Linked DNA regions of Pseudophaeobacter arcticus DSM 23566. The protein of the gene in region 1 interacts with the protein of each later gene in a pairwise test. Links are inferred from orthologs where the notes say so. Each region holds a gene or a part of one and is shown on either strand. Other genes may lie near its edges.

Region 1 (5,423 bases):
GCTATTGAAGGTGCAGATCTGGGCGCAGGAGACCGGCCAGAAATTTGTCATGGTGTTTGAAGGGCGCGATGCCGCAGGCAAGGGCGGCACCATCAAGCGCTTTACCGAACACCTGAACCCACGTTCTGCCCGCGTGGTGGCTTTGAACAAACCCTCCGACGCAGAACGTGGTCAGTGGTATTTCCAGCGCTATATCAATCATCTGCCCACCAATGGAGAGATCGTTCTGTATGACCGTTCCTGGTACAACCGGGCGGGTGTTGAGCGGGTCATGGGGTTTTGCGAGCCGGATGAGTATCTCGAGTTTATGCGCCAGACGCCTGAACTGGAGCGGATGCTGGTGCGCTCGAGGGTGCGGCTTTATAAATACTGGTTCTCGGTCACCCAGGCCGAGCAGCTGCGCCGGTTCAAATCGCGCAATACCGATCCGCTGAAACAATGGAAACTGTCGCCGATCGACAAGGCCTCATTGGACAAATGGGATGATTACACCGAGGCCAAGGAGGCAATGTTCTTTTATACCGACACCGCAGACGCGCCCTGGACCGTTGTTAAATCCAATTGCAAGAAACGCGCCCGGTTGAACTGCATGCGCCACTTCCTCAGCACCCTGGACTATCCTGGCAAAGATTATGCGATCGCCCAGGATCCCGATCCGCTGATTGTTGGCCAGGCGCATCATGTGATTCAGCGCTCGGATCACATTTTGGGTAAGTCCCTGCACCCGGAAGCAAAGTCGCGTTAAGAACCAATGTAATTCCCGCCCTGTCAAAGGGGTGAGTTTGCCTTGGAATTGCTCTTTGCGCTCTCGGTGCTTGCCGGGGGCGCAGTACCTGCTAAGACTGCCCTATGGTAGATCAATCGCACCCTCTTTTGTCCAAATCAAAAATGCCCGTCGCAGGCCACCTGCGGGCGGTCTCTGTGCTTGGCTTTCCACTGGTTGGTGGTCATGTGGCGCAATATGCCATTGGCATGACGGATTCGCTCATGCTGGGCTGGTACGGCGCCGGGGCTCTGGCGGCGGTGACCCTGGCGGGGTCCTATTTCTTTGTGTTTTTCCTGATGGGCGCGGGATTCGCTATCGCTGTAATGCCACTGGTGGCTGCCGCTGCCGGGGCCGGTGAAGAACGCCAGATCCGCCGCGCCACCCGCATGGGGCTTTGGCTGTCGCTGCTCTATGGCGTGGCGGCTATGCCAGTTCTGCTGTTTTCGGAATATATCCTGCTGGCACTGGGGCAAAAGCCCGAGGTGGCAGGACCTGCCTCTGCCTATCTGCAATTGGCTGGCTGGGGGCTGTTTCCGGCCCTGTTGGTTATGGTGCTGAAATCTTATCTGGCGGCGCTGGAGCGTACGCAGATCGTGCTTTGGATCACCATTTTGGCAGCTGTCGTGAACGGGCTGGTGAACTATGCGCTGATCTTTGGCAACTGGGGCGCACCAGAGCTGGGGATCGCCGGGGCTGCCTATGCCTCGATTGCGACGCAGGCAGTGTCATTGCTGGCGGTAGGGGGCTACGCGCTGTGGGTGCTGCCCGAGCATGAGTTGCTGAAGAATTTTCACCGCCCGGATTGGGAGATGTTCTTTCGGGTGTTCAAACTGGGCATGCCCATTGGCCTGACCAATCTGAGCGAAGTCAGCCTGTTTGCCGCATCCGCCATGATGATGGGCTGGCTGGGAACCATCTCGCTGGCAGCCCATGGCGTGGCGATGACCCTGGCGGGGCTGACCTTCATGGTGCATCTGGGCCTGAGCAATGCCGCCACCATCCGTGCAGGCAATGCCTATGGGCGCCGGGACCGTGCCCATATGGCGCTGGGGGCTCAAGTGGTGATTGTACTGTCGCTGGTGATGGCGCTGATTGGCAGCGCAGCCTTTTTGCTGGTGCCGGACCTGCTTATTTCGCTGTTTCTTGACCCCCATGACCCCAATAAGCCCGAGATCCTGATTGTCGGCGCCAGCCTCTTGGCTATGGCGGCACTGTTTCAGCTGGCTGATGGCATGCAGGTGATCGCGCTGGGGCTGCTGCGCGGTGTGCAGGACACCAATTGGCCGATGGTGATTGCGGCGCTGAGCTACTGGGCGATTGGTGTTCCGGCCTCGTATCTCTTTGGCTTCACCTTTGGCTGGGGTGGCGTCGGGGTCTGGTCCGGGCTGGTGCTGGGGCTTTGCTTTGCAGGCCTGTTCCTGATGCTGCGCTTTTGGCGCCATTCCATCAAACAGACAGAAGAATAACCCAAGGCATAAACGGCCAGGGCGGGTCGCAAAGCCGCCGGGACGGGCGATAGCCCTTAGTCGCCTTTTTGCCCCTTCATCAGCCGATCCGCCTTTTTGCGCACCAAAACGCTGCGCAGGTCATGCATGGTGAGCAAAAGATCATCGGTGACGGCTTCGAGCTGTTCGTCGGTGGCCTTGGTCTGGGCCCAATGGGCGGTGAGGTTCAGATGATCCACCGCCCGTTTGATATCGTCAATTTCACGTGCCGCCAATACCGCGTGCCGGTCCGTCATCCAGGATTTGATCGCCGCCAGATCACGCTCTGACAAGGCCCGCCCGCCGTGCGGTTTGATCTCGCCGTTGCGGATGTTGATGGCGGCAATCTGATCCATGTCGATGCGCCGCTGCCGGTTTTCGGTATCAACCCGAAACACAAAGGCACCGTTTTCACGGACGCGAAAGAAATACTCGGGCAGCGTTGCGGCCATCAGACAGGATCCCTTGACTCAGGTAAGGGAGGCGCAGAACGCAGCAATGCGCGCACAGGCCTCGGTGAGGGCTTCGTCCGATGTGGCATAGCTGACCCGGAAATTCGGCGACAGGCCAAAGGCGGCGCCAAAGACCACCGCGACATCCGCCTCGGCCAACAGCGCCGTTGCAAAGGCCTTGTCGTCCTCAATCACAGTGCCTTTGGGAGTAGTCTTGCCGATCAGACCTTTGATCGAGGGATAGACATAAAAGGCACCTTCCGGGGTGGGGCAGGTCATGCCGTCGATGGCGTTGAGCGCAGCCACCACCAGATCTCGGCGACGTTTAAAGGCGACATTGTTGGGCGCAAGGAAATCCTGTGGGCCATTCAGCGCCTCAACCGCAGCCCACTGGCTGATCGAAGAGGGGTTGGAGGTGGACTGGGACTGGACCTTGCGCATGGCGGCAATCAGATGCTGTGGCCCGGCGGCATAGCCGATGCGCCAGCCGGTCATGGCATAGCCCTTGGAGACACCATTGCAGGTGAGGGTGCGTTCATAAAGGCCAGGTTCAACCTGCGCTGGGGTGGCAAATTCAAAGCCATCAAATACCAGGTGCTCGTACATGTCATCCGACATCACCCAGACATGCGGGTGACGCATCAGGACATCGGTCAGCGCCTTCAGCTCGGTGCGGCTATAGCCGGCACCGCTGGGGTTGGACGGCGAGTTGAAGATGAACCATTTGGTCTTGGGGGTGATCGCTGCCTCCAGTTGTTCTGGGGTCAGTTTGAAATCTGTCTCCAGGCTGGCCTCGACTGCGACGGGCGTGCCGCCAGCCAGCAGCACCATATCCGGGTAGCTCACCCAGTAGGGGGCGGGAATGATCACCTCGTCGCCGGGGTTCAGCGTCGCCATGAGGGCATTGTAGAGCGTCTGTTTGCCGCCGGTGCCAACCGAGACCTGAGCGGGCTGATAAGACAGACCATTTTCGCGCTCAAACTTGGCGCAGATGGCTTGTTTTAGCTCGATGATACCATCGGGGGCGGTGTATTTGGTCTTGCCTGCGGCAATGGCGGCGACAGCTGCATCCTTGATGTTTTGCGGCGTGTCAAAGTCCGGCTCGCCTGCGCTTAATCCGATAACATCGCGGCCTGCGGCCTTGAGTTCGGCGGCCATAGCGGTGATCGCAATTGTGGGTGACGGTTTTACACGCTCGAGGGTCTTGGAAAGAAAAGACATGGCGGCAGGTCCCTGTTTGAATGTTCTTGGCAACTGTCATAGGGTGCCACCAAATCTCGATCAAGCAGCATTGATACAGACCAGAAACGGAGATGGCAAATGTCTGACGAAACAACAGATTGGTTCGGACCAGAGGCGGCAACATTTGGCGATCGCGTCGCTGCGGCCCGCGAAGCCGCCGATATGACCCAGGCACAGTTGGCGCGCCGCCTAGGGGTCAAGAAAAGCACTCTGATCGGCTGGGAGCAGGATCTGTCGGAACCACGCGCCAACAAGCTGTCGATGGTATCTGGTCTGTTGAATGTCTCGATGTCCTGGCTGCTGACCGGCGAGGGTGAAGGCATGTCGGAACCCAGCGAGATAGATATCGAAGCGGGCGATTTTGCCGGTATCCTGAGCGAACTGCGGACCCTGCGCAACGAAATGCGCAGCAATGCCGAACGGGCTGCCCGGCTGGAAAAGAAACTTCGCACGCTGGCGCAGAGTGCTGCGACCACGTGAGGCCGATAGAATGACTGAAACGACGGAACTGCATGAACACCGCCTGAAGCGTCTAAAGATGCGGTCGATGCGGCGCGGCATCAAAGAGATGGACATTCTGCTGACGGCCTATGCCGATGCGAACCTGCCAACGATGGATGCGGCCAAGCTGGATCTCTATGATCAGCTGTTGCATGAAAACGATCAGGATCTTCTTCAGTGGGTGACTGGCCAGGTTGCATCCCCCACTCCCTATGAGGCGCTCATCCAGGAAGTCGTACAAAGCCATCAAACTAAATAAAAAACCAGCTTAACGCATTTTTGGGGAATTTTCTGCATTATCCTCTTAGCAAACTCGAGTCGGAGATGCGTATGAGTATGGAAATGCCAATTGGCCAGCTGGACCGTAAAGGGTTCATGACTGGTTACCTTGAAGCGCTGGCACTGGTGGAGCGACTGCACCGGCTGTTGTTGGATGTAATCAAGGATGAGTTCGAACGCGTGGGCGTTCTGGAAATTAATGCAGTGCAGGCACTGCTCTTGTTCAACGTAGGTGACAACGAGGTCACCGCCGGGGAGCTTAAGAGTCGTGGCTATTATCAGGGCAGTAATGTCAGCTATAATCTTAAAAAGCTGGTTGAGCTGGACTATATGCACCATCAGCGCTGCGAGATTGACCGTCGTTCGGTTCGGGTTCGCCTGACGCCGCGCGGTCGCGAGATCCGCGATATTGTCGCGGGCCTCTTTGCACGCCACGCCGAAGGTCTGGAGGGCAAGGATGTTATCAGCCGCGAAGGCATTGCTGACATCACAAGCTCGCTAAAGCGTGTGGAACGGTATTGGTCGGATCAGATCCGCTATATCTATTAAAAACAGGGCTTTGGGGGTAACCCCCCTGAGCAGAGATTCTGGGTGGGCAAGAAATGCGCCGCCCAAAGCCAAAATAATTTTGGTTCGGCTTGACACCAGTCGCATCGAGACTTGAAGAATTCGGGTTCGCTATAAAACGCACCGCAAAGT
Region 2 (6,587 bases), 1.5 Mb from region 1 along the record:
GGAGACAGCCGATCGGCAAAGCCAATCCGGTGGGCTTCCTCGGCTGGCAAGGTGCGGCCGGTCAGGATGAGATCATTGGCGCGGCCCTGCCCCAGAAGACGCGGCAAGCGAACGGTGCCACCATCAATCAGCGGCACCCCCCAGCGGCGGCAATACACACCGGCAAAGGCATCCTCCGCCATGACCCGCATATCGCACCAGGCGGCCAGCTCCATGCCGCCCGCAACAGCCGGGCCTTCAATCGCGGCAATCACCGGCTTTGACAGCATCAGCCGCGACGGCCCCATTGGTCCGGGACGGGGATCAACAATGGGATCGCGCCAATCGGCCTCGATATCCAGCGAGCCCAGCCACTCATCCGAGGCGCCCTGCCCTGCGGATTTGAGATCAAAGCCGGCACAGAAGTAACCGCCCCGTCCGGTCAGGACTGCGACTTTTGCCGTCTCCTCGGCCTCAAAGCGCAGAAACGCCGCATAAAGGGCGCGCGCCGTGGCAGGCCCCACCGCATTGCGGATTTCCGGACGGCAGATGGCAATTGTCATCACGCCGTCGCGCTGGCTGATCTCTACCGGTGGCATTTCAACTTCGGTCGCAGGCATGGTTGTTTCCCTCGCAGCTCATTGGCATCCCTATTTGAACTGAGCCTGCGCGTCTTGCCCATGGACCGGCAAGGGGAAGGTGCTTATGACGTTGCGCAGCTATGGAGATGAACATGCAAGCCTTGGAAGAAAAGATCGCCCACCTGACCCGCACCGTCGAAGAGCTGAGCGACGTGGTCGCCAGCCAGCAAAACGAGATGGATCGCCTGTCCAAACGGGTAAGGATGCTGATGGAACGCGAAGCCACCCGCGAACAGGGCAGCGGCGGCGCCCATGTGTTCGGCGACGAACGTCCGCCGCACTACTGATACTGATTCTGGTGCTGATCCTGACCAGCCCGGCTTTGCCTTGGTTTCTGGCGTGCCCCTGATTCCCGGCCGGCCCTTGGCTTTACAGGCGCTCAGACCATGTCTTTGACGGTTTGCTCATCCCTTTTCGAGCAATCGGCGGAAGCTGGCCGCGTCAAATCTCCTCAACCTCCATCACCCCTTCCAGCGATTTCAACGCGCCCTTGATCTGCGGGTTGATCGGGAAGGGCTGGCCCAGGTCCATCTCTACATCCCCGGGCAGGCCGGGGTCTTGCAGATACAAGTAAATCGCACCCGGACTGGCGTTGCGGGCGGCGGATTTGGCGTCCTCCAGCACGGTGGCCACGGTGCTGATGGCCGCGACGTCATCCAGATAGACCCGCAGCGAGGACCGCCCCGCATCGGCAATGGCCGCATCCACCGGCCCGGCAGAGCGCATCAGCAGTTTCAGCTGGTCGCTCTCCATCGTGGCCTCGGCGGTGATCACCACCTTGGAGCCGGTGTCGAGGAATTCCCGTGCCTTTTCCAGCACATCCGAGAAAATCGTCACCTCATAGCCGCCGGTGGTATCCGACAGCTGGGCAAAGGCAAAACGATTGCCGCGGGCCGATTTGCGCTCTTGCCGCCCGGCGACCACCCCGGCCATTTTGGCCATGAACGGCCCGCGCTCGGCCTTGATCATGACCTCATCCAGGGTCATCACATCCTTGCGTTTCAGGGCTGGCATATAGTCGTCCAGCGGGTGACCAGACAGATAAAAGCCAATCGCCTTGAATTCTTCAGACAGCCGCTCAGCTGGCAGCCAATCGGGGGTGTTGGCCAGACGCGGCTCTGGCAGGTCATCGCCGGCCTCACCAAACAGGGACACCTGGTTGGAGGTCTTCTGTTCGTGGATCGCATTAGAATAGTTCACCAATCCCTCAAGACTGTCGAACACCCGGCGGCGGTTACGGTCCAGCTGATCAAAGGCACCGGCGCGGGCCAGCATCTCCAGCGGGCGTTTGCCGATCTTTTTCAGGTTCACCCGACGGGCAAAATCAAACAGATTGACAAAGGGGCGCTCAAACCCGTCCTCGTTCCGGGCCTCCGCAACCAGCCGCATCACATCCATGCCAACGTTTTTCAGCGCGCCCAGCGCATAGACCAGCTCGCCGTTGACCACATTGAACGTCGCCAGCGAGCGGTTCACACAGGGTGGCACATAGGCCAGGCCTAGGCCCTTTTTGACCTCTTCAAAATAGATCGCCAGCTTATCCGTCAGATGGATATCGCAGTTCATCACGCCAGCCATGAATTCAACCGGGTGGTTCGCCTTGAGCCAGCCGGTCTGATACGAAACCACCGCATAGGCCGCCGCGTGGGATTTGTTGAAACCGTAGTTGGCGAATTTCTCCAGAAGGTCAAAAACCTCGGAGGCCTTTTTTGCAGGCACGCCGTTTTCGCCGGCACCTTTTTCAAATTTGGGCCGTTCGGCGTCCATCGCCTCCTTGATCTTCTTACCCATGGCCCGGCGCAACAGATCCGCACCCCCCAGACTATAGCCTGCCATCACCTGGGCAATCTGCATAACCTGTTCCTGATAAACGATAATGCCTTGGGTTTCTTCCAGAATATGGTCGATCAGCGGGTGTACGGATTCGATCTTCTTGAGGCCGTTTTTCACCTCGCAATAGGTGGGGATGTTCTCCATCGGGCCGGGACGATACAGCGCCACCAGCGCCACGATGTCTTCGATACAGGTTGGCTTCATCCGTTTCAGCGCATCCATCATGCCGGTGGATTCCACCTGGAACACCGCCACGGTCTTGGCCGAGGAATAAAGTTTGTAGGTTGGTTCATCATCCAGCGGGATGGCGTTGATCTCGTTCACCGCGCCTTCGGGCGGCTCATAAAGCTGGGTGCCGTCGGCTGCGGTGTGCAGATCGCGCCCCGACTGTTTGATCAGATCTACCGCGTTTTGGATAACCGTCAGGGTTTTCAGGCCCAGAAAGTCGAATTTCACCAGCCCGGCTTGTTCCACCCATTTCATGTTGAACTGGGTGGCAGGCATATCTGAGCGCGGATCGCGGTAGAGCGGCACCAGCGCATCCAGAGGCCGGTCGCCAATCACCACCCCCGCCGCGTGGGTACCGGCCGAGCGCAACAGCCCCTCGACCTGCATGCCGTATTTCAGCAGCCGGTCCACCACCGGTTCGTTCTTGGCCTCTTCCTGCAGGCGCGGCTCTTCCTTGAGACTGTCAACGATGGACATCGGCTTGACGCCTTCGACCGGGATCAGCTTGGACAGACGGTCGACCTGGCCATAGGGCATCTGCAACACCCGCCCCATGTCGCGCACCGCCGCCTTGGACAGAAGCGCGCCAAAGGTGATGATCTGGCCAACCTTGTCGCGGCCATATTTTTCTTGCACGTATTTGATCACCTCTTCGCGGCGATCCATGCAAAAGTCGATATCGAAGTCAGGCATCGACACCCGTTCCGGGTTCAAAAACCGCTCAAACAGCAGCGAATAGCGCAGCGGGTCAAGGTCGGTAATTGTCAGCGCATAGGCCACCAAGGAGCCCGCACCAGAGCCCCGCCCCGGTCCCACCGGGATATTGTGATCCTTGGCCCATTGGATAAAGTCGGCAACAATCAGGAAGTAGCCGGGGAAGCCCATGCCTTCGATGATATTGAGCTCAAAATCGAGCCGTGCCTGATATTCCTCGACGGTGACCGCATGGGGGATCACCGACAGGCGTTGTTGCAGGCCTTCATTGGCGATGCGGCGCAACTCAGCCACCTCGTCATCCGCAAACTTGGGCAGGATCGGATCCCGCAGATAGGCCTTGAACGCACAGCGTTTGGCAATTTCCACGGTGTTTTCAATGGCCTCAGGCAGATCCGCAAAAAGCGCGACCATTTCCTCCTGGCTTTTGAAGTAATGCTGCGCGGTCAAGCGGCGCCGGGGTTCGGATTGGTCCACATAGGCGCCTTCGGCGATGCAGATCATCGCGTCATGGGCCTCGTACATTTCCGTATTGGGGAAATAGACGTCATTGGTGGCAACCAGCGGCAAATCCATGGCATAGGCCATTTCCACATGGCCGCGCTCGCTCAGCTTTTCTGCCTCGGGCTGGCCGTCTTCACCGGGATGGCGTTGCAGCTCCACATAGAGCCGGTCTGCAAAGATCGCCTTGAGCCTCTGCATCAGTTCTTCGGCAGCCGGGCGCTGCCCCTGGCGCAGCAGCCGCCCCACCGGCCCATCCGGCCCGCCGCTCAGGCAGATCACATCGCCCGCGTATGTCGCCAGATCCTCCAGTGTCACATAGGGCAGCTCGCTGCCCTGACGCAGGTAGAGACAGGAATTCAACTTCATCAGATGTTCATAGCCGGTCTCGCTCTGGGCCAGCAGAACCAGCGGCGCAGGCGGCTGCGGGCGTTCCCCCGGCGCAGGTTCGACAAAGCGCAGATCCATCTGGCAGCCAATGATCGGCTGCACCCCCGCATTGCTGGCGGAGACAGAAAACTCCAGCGCCGAGAACAGGTTGTTGCTATCGGTCACCGCAATGGCCGGCATCTCGTGCTTTTTGCACAGATCCGGCAGCTTTTTCAGGCGCAGGGCACCTTCAAGCAGGGAATATTCCGTATGGCTACGCAGGTGAATGAATCGAGGAGCATTTGTCATGACCGCCAAGCTATCCGATCCCCCGCGCAAGGATAAGAGCTGATCTTGCGCAAAAGCTCTGGGTCTGCCGCGAATGCCGCGTTATCAAAGCGGCGTGTAATTGGGCAGACGGGACGCATTGCGATGCTTATCGCGTCGTAAACCGCCTGAAAAATCAGGGGTATTATCAAATCAGGTTTGAAAGTCCTATTCCGTGAGGCCATTTCTCAAGGGGCTGGCTGTGGGAATTGCTATAAAAATAACAGCATACCCCCTGTATATGGTAATAATCTTGCGCGACTAAATGTGACATAGCAGAGTCGCTTTTTCTTGCCAGAACAAGGCTCTGCTTCGTAGGCTATTCGCAGCAAGCATATGCAAAGGCCCGCCAGACTTTCTACGTCGCATCGAAAGTATGGCATTTGGGGTGGTTCACGTAAGGCGACGGGTTTCACACGATGACAATCACCTTTCATTTGAACGGTGAAGAGGTTGTGCTCGAGGATCTTGATCCTTCGGCCACACTGCTTGATTTTCTACGCGAAGACTGCGGGCTGACGGGCACCAAAGAGGGCTGCAATGAGGGCGACTGCGGCGCCTGCACCGTGATGGTAACAGATACCTCAGGCTCCAAACCGCTGAATTCCTGCATCCTGTTCCTGCCGCAACTCAATGGTAAATCCATCCGCACTGTGGAAGGCGTGGCGAATGCCGATGGCACTCTGCACCCGGTACAGGAGGCGATGATCAGCCATCACGGCAGCCAATGCGGGTTCTGCACCCCCGGTTTTGTCATGTCGATGGTCACGGCGCACAAAAACGGCGCGACCGATCATGATGTACAACTGGCCGGGAACCTGTGTCGCTGCACCGGCTATGCGCCGATCATCCGCGCCGCCGAGGCTGTCGAGACCCAGCCCGTGCCCCAGTGGATCACCAAGGAGCCCCTGCCCCAAGCCACCAAGGTGGCCAATATTCCGCAATCGTCGGATGATCTGGCGCAGCTTTACGCGGCCAGGCCCGAGGCCCGGCTGGTGGCTGGTGCCACCGATCTGGGCCTTTGGGTCACCAAGGGGCTGCGCGATCTGGGCGAGATGATCTTTCTGGAAGGCTGCGACGACCTGAAACAGATCGCGCTGACCGCCCAGGAGATCCGCTTTGGCGCCATGGTGGACATGAACCGTATGCGCGAGGCTATTGCGCCGCTGCATCCCTCCTATGGGGAAATGATCCGCCGGTTTGCCAGCCAACAGGTGCGCGCAGCCGCCACCATTGGCGGCAATATCGCCAATGGCTCCCCCATTGGGGACAACCCGCCCGCGCTGATCGCATTGGCCGCGCGCCTGCATCTGCGTCAGGGCGACAGCCGCCGCGACATCGCCATTGAGGACTTCTTTATCGGCTATGGCAAACAGGATCGCCGCCCCGGTGAGTTTGTCGAAGCCATTAGCATCCCGCGTCAGGCAGACCATCTGCGAGTCTACAAGCTCTCCAAACGTTTTGATCAGGATATCTCGGCGGTGCTGGGGGCCTTTAATGTCACACTGGCCGAGGGTCTGGTGACCACGGCCCGCATCGCCTTTGGTGGGCTTGCCGGCATCCCCAAACGCGCCACACATCTGGAGGCGGCGCTGACTGGACAGCCCTGGAGTGAGGCCAGCGTCACAACGGCCATGGCAGCGCAGGAACAGGATTTCACCCCGCTCAGCGATATGCGGGCCTCGGCGGAGTATAGGCTGGAGACCGCAAAAAATATGCTGTCCCGCTATTTTGATGACCTCAATGGCAACAGCCGCTCGGTTCTGGAGGTGCAGGCATGAGCGTTGCAAAACCCCTGCCCCATGATGCGGCAAAACTGCATGTCACCGGCAAGGCCCGCTATGTGGATGACACGCCCCTGCCGCGCGATGCGCTGCATCTGGCCTTTGGCCTGTCGACAATTGCCAAGGGACGTATCGACAAAATGGATCTGGCAGCGGTCAAATCCAGCCCCGGTGTGATGGCTGTCCTGACGGCTCAGGATCTGCCTTTTAC
Region 3 (5,425 bases), 1.6 Mb from region 1 along the record:
GTCAATCAGGCTCTGAAACAGGCGATGAAAGACAAGGAGGCCCAGCGGATAAGCACGCTGCGCCTGATCAACGCTGCAATCAAAGACAAGGAAATCGCAGCCCGCGGTGGGGATGCAGAGACCAGCATCGGCGACGACGAAGTCTTGGCGATCCTTGGAAAAATGACCAAGCAGCGCAACGAGAGTGCCCGCGCCTATGAAGAGGCCAGCCGTCTGGATCTGGCCGAACGGGAACTGGAAGAAATTGCCATAATCCAGGAATTCCTGCCCAAACAGCTCGACGACGACGAGGTCCGCGCCGCAGTCAAGGCGGCAGTGACCGAAAGTGGTGCCACATCGATTCGCGACATGGGCAAGGTGATGGGGGCGTTGAAAGCCAAATTCACCGGCCAGATGGATTTTGGCAAGGTCGGCCCCATGGTCAAGGACGAGCTGTGCAAGGACGGCGGCTGCTGAGGCTGCGATGACTATTAAGGTGACGTGTCAAAAGGGATCCGCAGCGCGGGTCCTTCTTTGTTTTGGCGGCGCTCCGCTTTCAGCCCATTCCACCTGATACTGCAAGTTCCAAGAATGTCTGCAATAGGACGCTCTCTGGCGAAGCGGCGCAATCATCGGCTGCATTTGCAAATGCCACTGTTAGGTAAACCACCCGGCAATCAATTTAATCATTGCTGGGCCTGTTTCGATGCGCTTTGGCAGCAGTCTTTTTCTTGGTCAGTGCAACGCGCATGATCCGCTTGAACCGAGGGCAATCCATATGATTTTCTGCAGTGCATTTTACGATATGGCGAAGTCCATCTCTTAAACTGGTCAGCTCTTTGATCGTCGCATCAAGTGCGTCTGCCTTTGCAACCAGGACATTGCGTTCCAGGTTGGGGGTGCCGTCTGTTCCAATCATCTCCTTAATCTCCAGCAGCGAAAATCCCGCAGTTCGTGCCAGAGCAATAAGGGAAATACGCGCCTTTACTTCATTCTCGTAAAGACGCTTCAAACCCCGTCGTCCCACTGAACGGATCAGGCCAACGTCTTCATAATAGCGAAGTTTTGAAGCTGAAAACCCGCTTAAACGGGAGAGTTCTGAAATATCTAGCATGACCTTGACCTCAAGTTGGCTTGAAGTTGTATGTTGTATCCCTCGTACAAAACATCAACAAAAACTGAGGCCTTTAACTATGGCGACACATATTTTTCTGAACGCGGCTCTCATTGGGGTTGGCGCAACTGCTTTCATGGATTTGATCGCACTTGCTCAGAAACACGTTCTGTCTCAACAGCCGCTCAACTATGCGATGGTCGGACGCTGGTTCGGCCATATGATCCGGGGGAAATTCGTACATCGTCCCATTTCGGCGAGCCGGCCAATTCCATTCGAACGGGTCACCGGTTGGAGTTCACATTATCTGATTGGCATTTTGTTCGCTCTCGCATTTCTTGCCCTTGTTGGTGACGGCTGGCTAAAAGCCCCCAGTTTGTTGCCAGCATTAGCGTTTGGTGCATTGACGGTTCTGGCGCCCTTTCTCGTAGTTCAACCGGGTATGGGGGCTGGGTTGTTTGCGCGGAACCTGCCCAACCCGAACGTCGCGCGCCTCAAAAGCGGATTTGCACATCTCAGTTTCGGGATAGGTCTGTGGGCTGCGGCTTGTTGCGCATCCGCATTTTCCTGACATCAAACGGAGAAAACAGCGCAGCTGGCCCCAGGACATGGAGAAAGCTGACGGCGCCTAAGTCCAAAAACCGCCACCCGTATTCCGATTTTGCGTGTAACTGCAGCAGATGGCGGCAATGAGCCCAAAATGCCGAATGCTGCGCGCGCCACGCGTTGGAGCAATGGTACGCAAAGCCGACATTTCCGTCAGAACGGTTGCTCAGAACCGTGTTCTTTCACCTGCCGACGCGGAGGGCTACAAGCTATGGGTTGGAAGGCAGATATTCGCTCGCATTCCGAGGGAAGCCAAATACCCTGTGGGAGGCCCAAAGAGGTGAAACAAAAAACAAAGGGCGCGTGCCTTTGCGGCGGCATCACATTCGAGATCGACGGCGTGTTCGAATATTTTTTCCTGTGCCATTGCTCGCGTTGCCGCAAGGATACCGGCTCGGCCCATGCGTCCAATATCTTTGCGCCCGGCGGCAAGGTCTCCTGGCTTTCGGGCCAGGCTCTGGTCCGCTCATTCCGGCTGCCGGGCACCCGGCACGGCAAGAGCTTCTGCGCGACCTGCGGCTCGGCGCTGCCGGACCTGCAGATGGATGGAACCCTGCTCGTTGTACCTGCAGGCTGTTTGGACACGCCGCCTGATATCCGGCCCCAAGCCCGTATCTCGTGGGAGAGTCGGGCCTGTTGGGATGACGGCCTTAGCGACCTTCCCAAGGTGGAGGGCCTTCCGGGATAGATGCAATTGGACCTTAACAGCCGTCGTCGGGTAGCCATATTGCAGTCGGCAGGACGCGGCGATAGCCAAGGACCGGTCATTGGCGCAAACGCTGTGAATTCACATTTTGCCCGCAGAGCTATCGCAGAACTATCTTTGGCTGCTACGCCCCAGCACTCAAAGAACCTGTAACAGTTCATCATAAAGCGCCTGTCTTTCGTCCTCGGACAGGAAGGCGCCGATCTCTACCTCGCGGCCGCCTCCGCGCAGGGTGACGTAGTTGGGCACCGGACCACCCAAAGGGTGGAGCTCTACCGTTACCCAGAAGCGGTTGCACTGCCAGCTTTGCTGGGTGCCATTGGCATTGCGTCGCTCTAGCCGGGCCTCATGGGTATCAAGCGTCAGGACCTCGATCACCTGCGCATCGCGCCGGTTGCGGTCCAGTGCATATTTCAGGCCAAACAGCGCCAGCAGCAAAAACGGCAGCAGCCCCCAGAACACAACGGATCCGGCAAAGGCCAGCAGTGGCAGGGCGATCAGCAGGGCTGTCACCCCAATGAAACGCGCGTAGCCCTGCGGCGGCAGCGATTGATGCGGCCACAGATGCATTTCGCAGGGAGACATGGGGTCTGATGCGGAGGGTGGGGTGATCCAGGAATAGGGCATGGGTGGTCTTTGGCACTGGGCGGCGGTGGGGGAGTTTTGCGTATTTAGATATGTTGGAGACAGCTTTTCAAGCGGTCAAATCGGCAGGCGTTTCCGGAAATGAAAAAGGCCCCGAAGCTGCTGCTGCGGGGCCTTTTGTTTAGCGAACACCAAACCTTAGTGAGAGTGGGATTTGTCCCAGTCTTCCTGCTTTGGCAGGATCTCGAAGGTATGCTCTGGTGGGGGGCAGGGCAGGGTCCATTCGAGAGTGTCGGCGTATTCATTCCAATAGTTGTTCTGGGTGATGCGTGCGCCGCGCAGCAGCGAATAGATCACCACACCAAAGAACAGAATGAAGGATGCAAAGGACAGGAAGGCGCCATAGGACGAGATCTTGTTCCAGTAGGCAAAGCCTTCAGGATAGTCGATGTAACGACGGGGCATGCCCTGACGACCCAGGAAGTGCTGGGGGAAGAAGGTCAGGTTGGCACCGATGAAGAACATCCAGAAGTGAATCTGCGCGCCCAGCTCGTTGTACTGACGCCCGGTTATCTTACCAAAGTAGAAGTAGACACCCGAGAAGATCGCAAAAACGGCGCCCAGGCTCATCACGTAGTGGAAGTGAGCAACCACATAATAGGTGTCGTGATAGGCGCGGTCGATGGAGGCCTGCGACAGAACCACCCCTGTGACACCACCAACGGTGAACAGGAAGAGAAAGCCAAAGGCAAACATCATTGGCGCTTTGAACTCGATGGAGCCGCCCCACATGGTGGCGATCCAGGAGAACACCTTAACGCCCGTGGGCACCGCGATAACCATGGTGGCCAGCATGAAATAGGCCTGTTGGTTCAGCGACATGCCAACGGTGTACATGTGGTGCGCCCAAACAACGAAGCCCAGAACACCAATGGCGATGATCGCCCAGACCATGGGCAGATAGCCAAAGACCGGCTTGCGCGAGAAGGTGGCAATCACATGGGAGATGATACCAAAGCCCGGCAGGATCACGATGTAGACTTCGGGATGCCCAAAGAACCACAGGATGTGCTGATACAGGATTGGATCGCCGCCACCGGCAGGATCAAAGAAGGTGAAGCCAAAGTTGCGGTCCATCAAGAGCATGGTGATGGCGCCGGCAAGAACCGGCAGCGACAGCAGGATCAGCCAGGAGGTGACAAAGATCGACCAGCTGAACAGCGGCACCTTGAACAGGGTCATGCCGGGGGCACGCATGTTCAGGAAGGTGGTGATCATGTTGATCGCGCCCAGGATCGAAGAGGCCCCAGAGACGTGCACAGCAAAGATCGCCAGATCCATCGAATAGCCGCCTTCATTGACCGACAGTGGCGGGTACAGAACCCAGCCCACACCGGAGCCCAGCTGACCATTGCCGCCGGGCGACAGAACCGAAGCAACCGCCAGCGAAGTACCGGCGACATAAAGCCAGAAGCTGAGGTTGTTCATCCGCGGGAAGGCCATATCCGGCGCGCCGATCTGCAGTGGCATGAAGTAGTTGCCAAAACCGCCGAACAGCGCCGGAATCACCACAAAGAACATCATCAAGATGCCGTGGGCAGTGATCAACACATTCCAGAGATGACCGTTCGGAGTACATTCGCTGGAGGCATCCGCAAAGAAGCGGGCACCTTCTGCACACATGTACTGAACGCCGGGATCCATCAGTTCCAGCCGCATATAAACGGTGAACCCGACAGAGATGAAACCTACAAGCGCCGAAACGATGAGGTAGAGAATGCCGATATCCTTATGGTTCGTGCTCATGAACCAGCGGGTAAAAAATCCGCGCTCGTCTTCGTGGCCGTGACCATGAATGGCTGCGTCCGCCATTAGGTGCCTCCTGTTGCATAACTTCTTGGCCCCAGGAAACACTCCGGGTGGCCGTAGACTCATATGCGGTTTTAGTGCGCCGTGTGGTGGCCTTCAATGGCGGAGTTTGATCTGGATCAAGATTAATTGTCGCGGGCACTTGTTTTTTCCGCAGTTTTTCCCAGCTTCAACAGGTTTTGCGCGGATCCGGCGGGTCTTTTCTTGGGGTTTTGCTGCCTCAGGTGGGCGAGGGGTCGTTTGGCCTGCCAAAGTTCAATGGCTTGACCGTGGGGGGCATGCACCGCAAAACCCCAGTGAAGACCTGTGCAGAACAGTGCGAAACAGAACAGTGCAACCCGAAGGAGGCCAGCTCAATGACTGCCTATGATCCCGAAAACATCTTTGCCAAAATCCTGCGCGGAGAAATCCCGTCGGCGCGCGTTTACGAGGATGAGCACACCCTGGCATTTATGGATATTATGCCCCGCGCTGATGGCCATCTGTTGGTGATCCCCAAAACCCCCTGCCGCAATGTCCTGGACGCCAGCCCGGAACAACTGGCTGCGGTAATGCAAACGGTGCAG

What was found.
Region 2: the proteins of ARCT_RS0114670 (region 1) and dnaE interact in binary tests that used the Escherichia coli proteins (3 or more experiments, as listed by UniProt). The link is inferred for Pseudophaeobacter arcticus DSM 23566 from one-to-one orthologs.
Region 3: the proteins of ARCT_RS0114670 (region 1) and ARCT_RS0106960 interact in binary tests that used the Escherichia coli proteins (3 or more experiments, as listed by UniProt). The link is inferred for Pseudophaeobacter arcticus DSM 23566 from one-to-one orthologs.

The regions. Positions count from the first base shown.
Region 1 is NZ_KI421507.1:2,195,740-2,201,162, reverse strand. What follows is about bases 1,823-4,720. They hold ARCT_RS0114670 (pyridoxal phosphate-dependent aminotransferase), read right to left. Parts: upstream 3,924-4,720; coding sequence 2,721-3,923; downstream 1,823-2,720. Other genes in these bases: ARCT_RS0114660 (FAD assembly factor SdhE), read left to right, coding at 4,435-4,704; ARCT_RS0114665 (helix-turn-helix domain-containing protein), read left to right, coding at 4,023-4,424; ARCT_RS0114675 (hypothetical protein), read right to left, coding at 2,289-2,702; ARCT_RS0114680 (MATE family efflux transporter), read left to right, coding at 1,823-2,232. In the rest of the region: ppk2 (polyphosphate kinase 2), read left to right, coding at 1-745; more of ARCT_RS0114680, read left to right, coding at 889-1,822; ARCT_RS0114655 (MarR family winged helix-turn-helix transcriptional regulator), read left to right, coding at 4,776-5,273. UniProt on the Escherichia coli protein: Shows aminotransferase activity with methionine and histidine as substrates, and to a lesser extent also with phenylalanine.
Region 2 is NZ_KI421507.1:676,762-683,348, reverse strand. The notes cover bases 862-4,923. They hold dnaE (DNA polymerase III subunit alpha), read right to left. Parts: upstream 4,575-4,923; coding sequence 1,062-4,574; downstream 862-1,061. Other genes in these bases: ARCT_RS0107200 (SlyX family protein), read left to right, coding at 862-907. Outside these bases: ARCT_RS0107205 (crotonase/enoyl-CoA hydratase family protein), read right to left, coding at 1-599; more of ARCT_RS0107200, read left to right, coding at 713-861; ARCT_RS0107190 (xanthine dehydrogenase small subunit), read left to right, coding at 5,012-6,373; xdhB (xanthine dehydrogenase molybdopterin binding subunit), read left to right, coding at 6,370-6,587. UniProt on the Escherichia coli protein: DNA polymerase III is a complex, multichain enzyme responsible for most of the replicative synthesis in bacteria. This DNA polymerase also exhibits 3' to 5' exonuclease activity. The alpha chain is the DNA polymerase catalytic subunit.
Region 3 is NZ_KI421507.1:612,257-617,681, forward strand. The notes cover bases 2,526-5,425. They hold ARCT_RS0106960 (cytochrome c oxidase subunit I), read right to left. Parts: upstream 4,863-5,425; coding sequence 3,189-4,862; downstream 2,526-3,188. Other genes in these bases: ARCT_RS0106955 (DUF2244 domain-containing protein), read right to left, coding at 2,544-3,032; ARCT_RS0106965 (HIT family protein), read left to right, coding at 5,216-5,425. Outside these bases: ARCT_RS0106935 (GatB/YqeY domain-containing protein), read left to right, coding at 1-456; ARCT_RS0106940 (helix-turn-helix domain-containing protein), read right to left, coding at 662-1,093; ARCT_RS0106945 (DUF2938 domain-containing protein), read left to right, coding at 1,092-1,664; ARCT_RS0106950 (GFA family protein), read left to right, coding at 1,980-2,387. UniProt on the Escherichia coli protein: Cytochrome bo(3) ubiquinol oxidase is the terminal enzyme in the aerobic respiratory chain of E.coli that predominates when cells are grown at high aeration.